Regions from separate parts of the Clostridium sp. LXY-7 genome, predicted to be linked through region 1. Evidence: a T-box and tRNA genes for the amino acid it is inferred to sense, from the RefSeq annotation. Region 1 holds a T-box; the other regions hold tRNA genes.

Region 1 (3,292 bases):
AGAAAGATATAATATTAACGGGAGATAGACCAACAGGAAAATTACATTTAGGCCATTATGTGGGCTCTTTAAGAAATAGAGTTCAATTACAAAATACAGGACAATACGAAACCTATGTACTAATTGCAGATCAACAAGCTCTTACGGATAATGCGAAAAATTCAGAAAAAATAAGACAGAGTTTAATAGAGGTGGCGCTAGATTATTTAGCAGTTGGAATTGATCCTAATAAATCAACAATAGCTGTACAATCACAAATACCAGAGCTAAATGAATTAACTATGCATTATTTGAATTTAGTTACAGTATCTAGATTGAAGCGAAATCCAACTGTAAAGGATGAGATTAAACAAAGAGATTTTAATAAAAGCATACCAGCTGGCTTCTTTATTTATCCCGTAAGCCAAGCAGCGGATATAACTGCCTTTAAAGCTACTGTTGTTCCTGTAGGTGATGACCAATTACCAATGATTGAGCAAACTAGGGAAATTGTAAGAGCCTTTAATCAATTATATGGAGAAATACTAGTAGAACCAAAAGTTATGTTGCCAGAAGGAAGCATCTGTTGTAGATTACCAGGCATAGATGGAAAAGCTAAAATGAGCAAGTCTTTAAATAATGCAATATATTTATCAGATGATGAGGACACTATAAGAGAGAAAGTAATGAAGATGTTTACTGATCCTAATCATTTAAGAGTTGAAGACCCCGGAGAAGTAGAGAATAATCCAGTGTTTATGTATTTAGATGCCTTTTGTAAGGATATATCAACATTAGAAGAAATGAAGAGTCATTATAAAAGAGGCGGCTTAGGAGATATGAAGATAAAGAAATATTTAAATGAGGTTTTACAAGCGGAATTAGAACCTATAAGAAAAAGAAGAGAAGAGTTTGCAAAAGATATACCTAGTGTATATAAGATATTGAGGAATGGTAGTGAGAAGGGGAGAGAGGTAGCAGCTCAAACCTTAAAAGAAGTACGAGCTACAATAGGAATAGAGTATTTTCAAGGAATAAATTAAAATGTCTTTTAAATTAATTAGTTTAATAGTATAGTTTAAGTAAATGTACTTTCAAAAAGGAGATATACTTATGATTACAATTAATAAGCTATTAGCTAATGATTTATCTGGACTTAGTGATGAAGAACAAGAGTATGCTATAAAATTTAATGAATCTCTTAGAGTGGGCTTAATAGATGAGTTAGTAGAGGATGTAACCCTTAAAATGATAAAGGCATTAGAAGCTAATAAAGATGAATTTAAAGATATGGTAGGAGATATTATAATTCATGGGTGCAAAGGATTAAAAGATATGAGTACCCAACAGCTTTTGGATTTATATCTTGAAAAGAAAAGTGAAGAGGAGTTTGTAAATTTAATCGAAAAGATAACCTAAAAAACATCTGGACTTCTAGATGTTTTTTATTTGTGATTAACTATAAATGAAGCATGTAATATCAAGTTAAAAATAATAGAATGTAACATATAAATTTTTTTAATCATATTGACAAAGTAACAGAAAGGTATATAATCATATACAATACAAATAAATGCCGTGAAAAGGAAAGTACCTTTAAAAATACTTTTACAGAGAGCTCCAAATGGTGAGAAGGAGCAAAGGATATTGAAGAGAAAATGGCCTTGGAGCTTTGCACCGAGATTTTAAATTTAGGCTGCAACGGATTCACCCGTTATAGTGATAGGGTATAATCATAAAGCTTTATGACGTACTTGAAGAGGCTTATGCTGCAAAGTATAGGTGAATTAGGATGGTAACACGGATATAACTTTCGTTCCTAGAGATAAATTCTCTTAGGAATGGAAGTTTTTTTTATTTGTCTTAATCTAAATTAATTTAAAGGTTAGATAATAACCTTACCTTTAGAAAAAAGAGACTAATTAGAGTGAAAAATCAGGAGGTAGTTAAGATGAATATTTTAATTGGAGGAGCTTGGCCTTATGCTAATGGATCTTTGCATATAGGCCATATATCAGCATTATTACCAGGAGATGTTATAGCTAGATATTATAGAACAAAGGGAGATAAGGTGCTGTATGTTTCAGGCAGTGATTGTCATGGAACTCCAATAGCCTTAAGGGCTAAAGCTGAAAATGTATCACCAAAGGATATCACAGATAAATATCATGATGAGTTTAAACATTGCTTTGATAAGTTAGGATTTTCATATGATTATTACTCAAGAACAGATGATGATTACCATAAACAACAGGTTCAAGATATAGTTAAAAGTTTATATGAGAAAGGATTAATCTATGAAAAAGAAGTAGAACAGCTCTATTGTGAGCATTGTAGCCAGTTCTTGCCAGATAGATATGTGGAAGGGGTATGTCCAAATTGTCAGAGTATTGCTAGAGGAGATCAATGTGATAACTGTTCTAGTTTATTAGATCCACTAGAGTTATCAAAGAGAAAATGTAAACTTTGTGGTAATGAGCCATTGGTTAAAGGGACAAAACAATTATATTTTGCTCTATCTAAATTTGAAAAGGAGTTAAGAAGTCATTTAAAAATTTCAAAAACTAAGTGGAGAGTAAATGCCATTAACAATACTGAAAGATATTTAAATGAAGGATTAAAAGATAGAGCAATTTCAAGAGATTTATCATGGGGGATAGATGTACCAATTGAAGGTTATGAGGATAAAAAGATTTATGTTTGGATAGATGCTGTGCTAGGTTATTTTACACTAAGCAAAAAATGGGGAGAAGAAAATAATAGAAATTGGGAAGAGTTTTGGGATGATAATAGTGTATCTTACTATATTCATGGGAAGGATAATATTCCTTTTCATTCTATAATATTGCCAGCATTGTTAGATGGAATAGATTATAAAAAGTTACCAGATAGAATTATTTCAAGTGAATATGTAACTCTTGAAGGAAAGAAAATATCCACCAGCAATAATTGGGTCCTTTGGATTCCAGATATAATTGGAAGGTATAATATTGATGCCTTAAGATATTTTTTTATAATAAATGGGCCAGAGAAAAGAGATACAGATTTTTCTTGGAGAGAATTTGTAAATAGCAATAATAGCGAGTTATTAGGAGCTTATGGGAATCTTGTAAATAGAACCTTAGTTTTTGTGAAGAAGTATTTTAATAGTTCTATTCCAAAAGGAAGACCAGAAGAAAAGATTCTCAATAATATAAAGGAATTATATATAAGAGTTGGAGAATATGTTGAAAAGGGAGATTTAAAAATAGCTATAGAGGAAATCTTCAAATTTATTAGGAGTATGAATAAATATTTTGATGAAAAAACACCT
Region 2 (3,292 bases), 140 kb from region 1:
TATAGTTAATAAAGTGTTAATACACAGTATGGAACTATTCCATTTCATTGCACAAATATATATAATAGTAAATATAGGTAACAAATTAGATGACTTGTTAAACTAAAATTATAGAGGAGGAAATAATAATGACAAAATTAAATGAAATCTATAAATGTGAGATCTGTGGTAACATAGTTGAAGTTGTAGGAGCTGCTGGTGGTACTTTAGTATGCTGTGGCAAGCCAATGACTTTAAAAAATGAAGCAACAAGAGATGGAGCAGGAGAAAAACATTTACCAGTAGTTGAAAAGGTAGATGGAGGAATCAAGGTTAAAGTTGGAGAAGTTCAACATCCAATGACACCAGAGCACTGGATTAATTGGATAGAAGTTTTAACAGAGAATGAAGTATATAGAGCACACTTAAATCCAGGAGATACTCCAGAGGCATGTTTCTGTGTAGATTATGATAAAGTTATTGCAGTAAGAGAGTATTGTAATTTACATGGGTTATGGAGAAACGATCTATAAGATTAATATAAAACAAAGGCAAAAATCATCCTAAAGATTAGGGTGATTTTTGTTTTTTACTTTCATAAATAATTTGTTTTTTTATAAGAATTTTGAATATAATAATGATTATATATCTAAAAGAAGGTGATAGCCATTAGCAGAAAACATAAATTATACATAGCCAGTGCAATAGTCTTATCAATAGTAATTATTCAAATTGTTGCAGGAGTTTATTATTTAAGCTTTGCACCTAAGACAAAGGTTGCTTATATAAATAAGGAGATTAAATTAGATAGAAAAAATCTGTTAAAAAAGTTTTTACCAAATGACTTTGATATTTCTCTTAAGGAAGTATATGTAGAATCAGATACTATATTTACCGAAGAGGAACTGGAGGATTTATTTATTAGTGCCATAAAAGATATGCCAGAACTGAAGGAGATTATAACAGGGGTAGGAGTTTATACTGATAAAGACTATATAAATTTATATTTTCGGATTAATTATAAGAAAATACCCGTAGAAGCGAAACTTGTTTTTAGTTGTAGGGCTAAAAATGGAAAGGGAATTTTCCATTATAAAGAGGGTAGGATTGGATTTATACCTATTTCAAAGAAAATGATTTTTAATCAAAGTGTTGATACATCTATAATAGAATTTGATAAGAATAATGGAGACATAATTATTTCCTTTGATGCCATTAAGCAATTAGAGGTAAAAAAGGTTACCACTACAGATAATGGAATAAATATTGCCTTTAGAGGAACCATTAAATTTTGGGATTGGCTAGAGAAATAAAACAAAAAACATTCTAAATATTAGAATGTTTTTTTGGTTGCGGGAGCAGGACTTGAACCTACGACCTTTGGGTTATGAGCCCAACGAGCTACCAACTGCTCCATCCCGCGATATTAAGTTGTTAAGTAATTTCCTTAACCTATGTTATAAGTATAGATGATTTATGAATAGAAGTCAAGGTAAATTTTATAAATATTAAAAAATGTTCAATATATTGAAAAATTAGATTTATTAGTAGCTATAATAAAAAGGAAATTTATACAATTCATAGAATATCTTTATATAGAAATTTTACTAAGAAAAAGAGGTATTGTTATGAATTTAATGAAAAAGTTAAAGGTTTACTCTGGATTCTCAAAGTCAATATACATATTATTCATAGCACGTATAGTAAATAGTATGGGAAATTTTGTTTTCCCATTTTTAACACTATTCTTAACAGAAAGATTAGGTCTTTCTCCAACAGAAGCGGGAGTGTATTTCATGATGTCAGCTCTTGCTCAGGCAGTGGGTTCTATTATTGGAGGAAAATTGACAGATAGATTGGGACGTAAGAAGCTATTTTTAAGTTTTCAAGTGCTAGCAATACTATGTTTTATACCATGTGTATTTTTAGGGAATTCATTGCTAATACCAAGATTTATTATATTATATGGAATGTTTTCAGGAGCATCCCAAACAGTTAATTCAGCCATAATAATAGATTTGACGGATAAAGATAATAGAAAACAGGTATATTCCTTTTTGTATTTTGGAACTAATATAGGTTTTTCTATAGGGCCAATGATAGCTGGATTTTTATATGAAAACCATACGAATTGGATATTTTTAGGCAATATTATATCGCTTATAATTGTAACAATAATGGTGGCATTATTTATTGAAGAAACTAAACCTAGTGACAAGGATATTGAAGACAGTAAGAACATAGAGGATGAAGAAGCAGCAGAGAGTGGAAGTGTATTTAATGCACTAATTAAAAGACCAAAGCTGTTATTATTTTTATTTGGGAAGCTATTAAATACCTTTATTTATTCAACCATTGGTTTTGCAATACCTATTCAATTAGCCAATACCTTTGGAGATGGACTAGGTTCAAAGTATTTTGGCGTTCTAATGTCATTAAATGCTTTAGTAGTGGTAGCTGGGACAATAGCTATTACAAAGGTTACCATGAAACTTAAGGCAGTAGTTGCAGTAGGGATAGCTAGCATGCTGTATGCAATAGGCTTTGGAATGTTAGGATTCGCTAATGCATTTTGGATATATATAATATCGGCAGTTATATATACTATAGGTGAAATAATTGAGGCTACTAACTCAGGAGTGTATATTGCAAATAATTCACCAATGAGTCATAGAGGAAGATTTAATACAGTAGTTACTATTATTTCAGGAGCTGGATTTGCTGTAGGACCTTATTTATTTGGAGGATTTATAGAGAGGTTTGGATTGTTTAACCTATGGGTGATGTGCTTTGGAATTGGAGTAATTGCCAGTGGGTTTATGTATTGGTTAAATAGGTGGGATAGTAGAAGCAGTTAGTGAAAATAGCCTCAATTTAAAATGGAGGCTATTTTAAGGTTTATGTATTAACTTCAACTCATAGGGAGTTGAGCTTGTACTAAAAGCTTTTAAATAGGACTTAATTTTCTAGATTACTACTTAAGAAACTTAGTTATTGCTGAAATCTATATAAGGTTATATCAACTCCACTATCATCAAAAATGCTATCTAACATAACTACGATAGTGTTCCAATCTCCTCCACCTCTATGACATCCAAGATTAAAGGGTAAAGCTACTGAAAAGTTATTTTTCTTAGCAAAGTTACAAAGGTCTTGTAGAGAATTTCGTAGAGATTCATAGTTAGTGTAGCATTTATCAACACCAAAGTCATCCTGGCCAAAAATATTTGCAACATATTTACCATCTTCACAAGCCAGTATTTGACACGTACCTAAGAGTTTACTAGGGTCATCAGGAAATATAAAACTCGTT
Region 3 (3,292 bases), on a different contig from region 1:
AAACACAATATAGAGGTACCCCAAAGGCTTAAAGATGAAATATCTCACTTAAGCTTTAATGAAGTAGCTAACTATTTTAAAGACACTTTTAAGCTTCCTTATTCTACGGATGAAATAAAATCTCATTGGAATGAAATGGCCCTTGATACCTATTGCAATAAGGTAGCCTTGAAGCCAGGTGCTAGAGATTTCTTAGACTATCTAAAGGCTAATGAAATAAAGATAGCTTTAGCTACTAGTAACAGCTTTGAATTATTAGAAGCTTGCTTAAAAACTAATGATATATATAACTATTTTGATGTTATTACCTTAACTAACGAGGTTTCACATGGCAAGGATTTTCCTGACGTCTATCTTCTAACAGCTGATAAACTTGGGATAGCTCCTGAAAATTGCATGGTTTTTGAGGATATACTACCTGCAATAAATGGTGCTAAATTAGCTGGTATGAAAGTAGTTGGTGTTTATGATGAGCATTCCAAAGAGCATCATGATGACATAAAGAAACTAGCTGATAAATTTATAAAAGATTATACAGATCTAATTTTATCTATATAATAAAAACTCCTATATTTTTAGGAGTTTTTTTATGTCTACATTTAACTTGGTGTGAATATTATTAGGAATAAGAAGTATTTTTTTGGAGGTTTCCTTTGATAACTTTTTTATTATACCTATTTATGTTCTCCACCACAGCTATTGGAATATTATATATTCTACTGTCAAGAAAATTAGAAACTACAGTTTTACAAATTAGGATGCTTACAAAGCAAAATAGAGAGTTAACTACTAAAATGAATATTTTAACTAAACCATCAGATAACATAAAAATATATTACCACGCTCTTCCCTCTTTCTCTGGAGAAATAACAACTAGATGTCCTCTTTTTCTCTGTCCTATATATAATAGCCAAGTGTTAAGAAATATTTCTACAAACACTAAGGTTGAATTATTAGATTTAGTAGAAGTTCAAGATACCCTATGGTATGAAGTAAAGATAATTTCTAATGAAAACTTTAATCTGAAAGGTTATGTAAAAAAAGAATTCATAAGAGAACTTCAATCTGTAGAGACTTCTATGGTTTATAGGTAGATCATTAAATTTCCTAAAAAAGCTCTCCTTGATGATGCAGTAAGCTTATTATTAAAGAGTCACTTGGTTACAGGTGATTCTCCTTCTCCATATTTCCTTTAGACATATAAAATAATTTTTATTACCTTAACCATAAGTTACTAAATCTCGATCAAAATCTGGCTCATGACAAACCAAAATAATTATTCCTACTTTGTAGCATTTAAGGTTATATCAGACTCTAAAAGGCTTCCTTTGCTCTAAGAATCTAATATGAGCTTGTGCTACTTTGACTTTAATTTATTCTTAGGCTATACTCTAAACATAGGTTGAGGAAACGAGGCCGAACATAATATCGCGGGATGGAGCAGTTGGTAGCTCGTCGGGCTCATAACCCGAAGGTCGTAGGTTCAAGTCCTGCTCCCGCAACCAAAAAAAGCCTTACAGCTAATGTAAGGCTTTTTTATTGATTATTTTATACTATTTAATAATTCTATTGTATTTAATTACATTAATAATATTTTCGACTATTTCTGGAATAAAACATTAGTCTTTTCTATGGAAAATGGTTTATGTAGCTACCTCTAAAAATCTAGAGACCCATGCCAATGTCACATATGTAATAACCTTTCACTTATAGCTTTATGAAACCTTACTCATTAAAACTATAGATTTATCTTTAAATAGAAAAGTACCTAGTATACCTCCTATTATTGCTGGTATTAACCAGTTAAATCCTAAGCTAGCAAAAGGAAGAATGTGTACAAAATTTATATTAACACCTAAACTATCAATAACAGTAAGTGTACTTATAGCCAAAGTAGCATAGGCTGCACCTCTGTAAGTAGAATCCTTAGTAAATATATTTTTGAAAGATGCCATTAAAACTAAAACAAGAGCGACTGGGTAAAGTATCGTTAATATCGGAGCTGCTATAGAAATTATTTTATCAACACCTAAATTAGAAATGACAGCACTAAACGCACAAATCAATGTAACTATATATTGATATTTAACTTTTTTATTGGTAATATCTTCAAAATACTTAGCAGTAACAGATGTTAAACCTATAGATGTAGTAAGACAAGCAAAAGCAACAACTATACTTAATAAAACTGCTCCTGCAGATCCTAATAAGTCATTTGTTATATTAATTAATAATATTGTTTGAGATATACTATCAACATAACTAGTTGAGACAGTAGCTCCTAAGTATGCTAGTCCACCATATACTAGTATAAGTCCAATACCTGCTACTAGAGACGCTTGTACAGTAAGACTTGCAACTTCTTTTTTATCTTTATATCCCTTAGCTAAGAATGAAATCATAATAAGTGCAGCAATTCCACCTGACCCGAGAGCATCCATAGTTTGGTATCCTTGAGTAAGTCCAGTTGAGAATAAGCTTTCTGAATCAATAGCAGTACTTAGTTCACCTAAAGGAGAAACTAATCCTTTTACTATTAATACAGTTAAAGCAATTAAAAGTACAGGAGTTAAAAATTTACCTATGATATCCACAACCTTAGTTGGCTTTACAGTTAAAAGAAATGTTAATGCAAAGAATAAAATAGAGAATATAACTGGGTTAACTGAATCAAATAATGGAGCAATACTCATTTCGAAAGTTGTCGCTCCAGTTCTTGGAACAATAAGAATTGGGCCTAAACAAAGCATTATAATAACTTCCAAACCAAGTCCAAATTTCTTACCAGCCCTCCCTATAATTGCTTGATAAGAACCAGCCTTTGCAATAGCATTAATTGATAAAAGTATCATACCCACATCTGAAATAATAAATCCCAAGAAACTTGTTACCCAACCACTACCTGAAGTCATTCCTATGTATGGAGGAAATATTAAGTTACCTGCTCCGAAGAACATTGAAAATATTGCAAAACCAACAACAAGAATATCTATATTTTTTTTCATAATTATACCTCTTTCCTTTTTAATATATAAAAAAGCCACATAGATATCTATGTGACTTTTATTTATCTAGAATAAAAAGCCACTTAGCACTAATCTATGTGGCTTACATAACGAATTAAATTACATAAAAAGTTAAGCCCAGCCATCATAGATACAAAACCAACGGTTTGTACCTATGATGATTATCTTTATCATAAATACAAACCTAACTAAAATAGCTAAACCCAAAATAGATATTTAATTTTAAACTGTTAGTTATGTTTATATTAGTTATCATATAAAAAACT

Evidence for each region. The T-box of region 1 lies ahead of metG (methionine--tRNA ligase). A T-box ahead of a tRNA ligase gene usually reads a tRNA of that ligase, here a tRNA-Met.
Region 2: it encodes a tRNA-Met, which carries the amino acid that the T-box ahead of metG (methionine--tRNA ligase) is inferred to sense. The anticodon was not compared.
Region 3: it encodes a tRNA-Met, which carries the amino acid that the T-box ahead of metG (methionine--tRNA ligase) is inferred to sense. The anticodon was not compared.

Annotation. Positions count from the first base shown of each region.
Region 1 covers NZ_JBLLJL010000005.1:429,170-432,461, reverse strand. The annotation lists gene trpS (tryptophan--tRNA ligase) at 1-1,022, shown strand, start outside; gene ACI48Q_RS18400 (hypothetical protein) at 1,093-1,398, shown strand; T-box leader at 1,549-1,803, shown strand; gene metG (methionine--tRNA ligase) at 1,931-3,292, shown strand, end outside.
Region 2 covers NZ_JBLLJL010000005.1:286,323-289,614, reverse strand. The annotation lists gene ACI48Q_RS17715 (GNAT family N-acetyltransferase) at 1-5, shown strand, start outside; gene ACI48Q_RS17710 (desulfoferrodoxin) at 129-512, shown strand; gene ACI48Q_RS17705 (hypothetical protein) at 639-1,292, shown strand; tRNA gene ACI48Q_RS17700 (tRNA-Met) at 1,327-1,402, opposite strand; gene ACI48Q_RS17695 (MDR family MFS transporter) at 1,608-2,837, shown strand; gene ACI48Q_RS17690 (macro domain-containing protein) at 2,971-3,292, opposite strand, start outside.
Region 3 covers NZ_JBLLJL010000007.1:29,104-32,395, forward strand. The annotation lists gene ACI48Q_RS18995 (HAD family hydrolase) at 1-558, shown strand, start outside; gene ACI48Q_RS19000 (hypothetical protein) at 654-1,094, shown strand; tRNA gene ACI48Q_RS19005 (tRNA-Met) at 1,430-1,505, shown strand; gene brnQ (branched-chain amino acid transport system II carrier protein) at 1,716-3,005, opposite strand.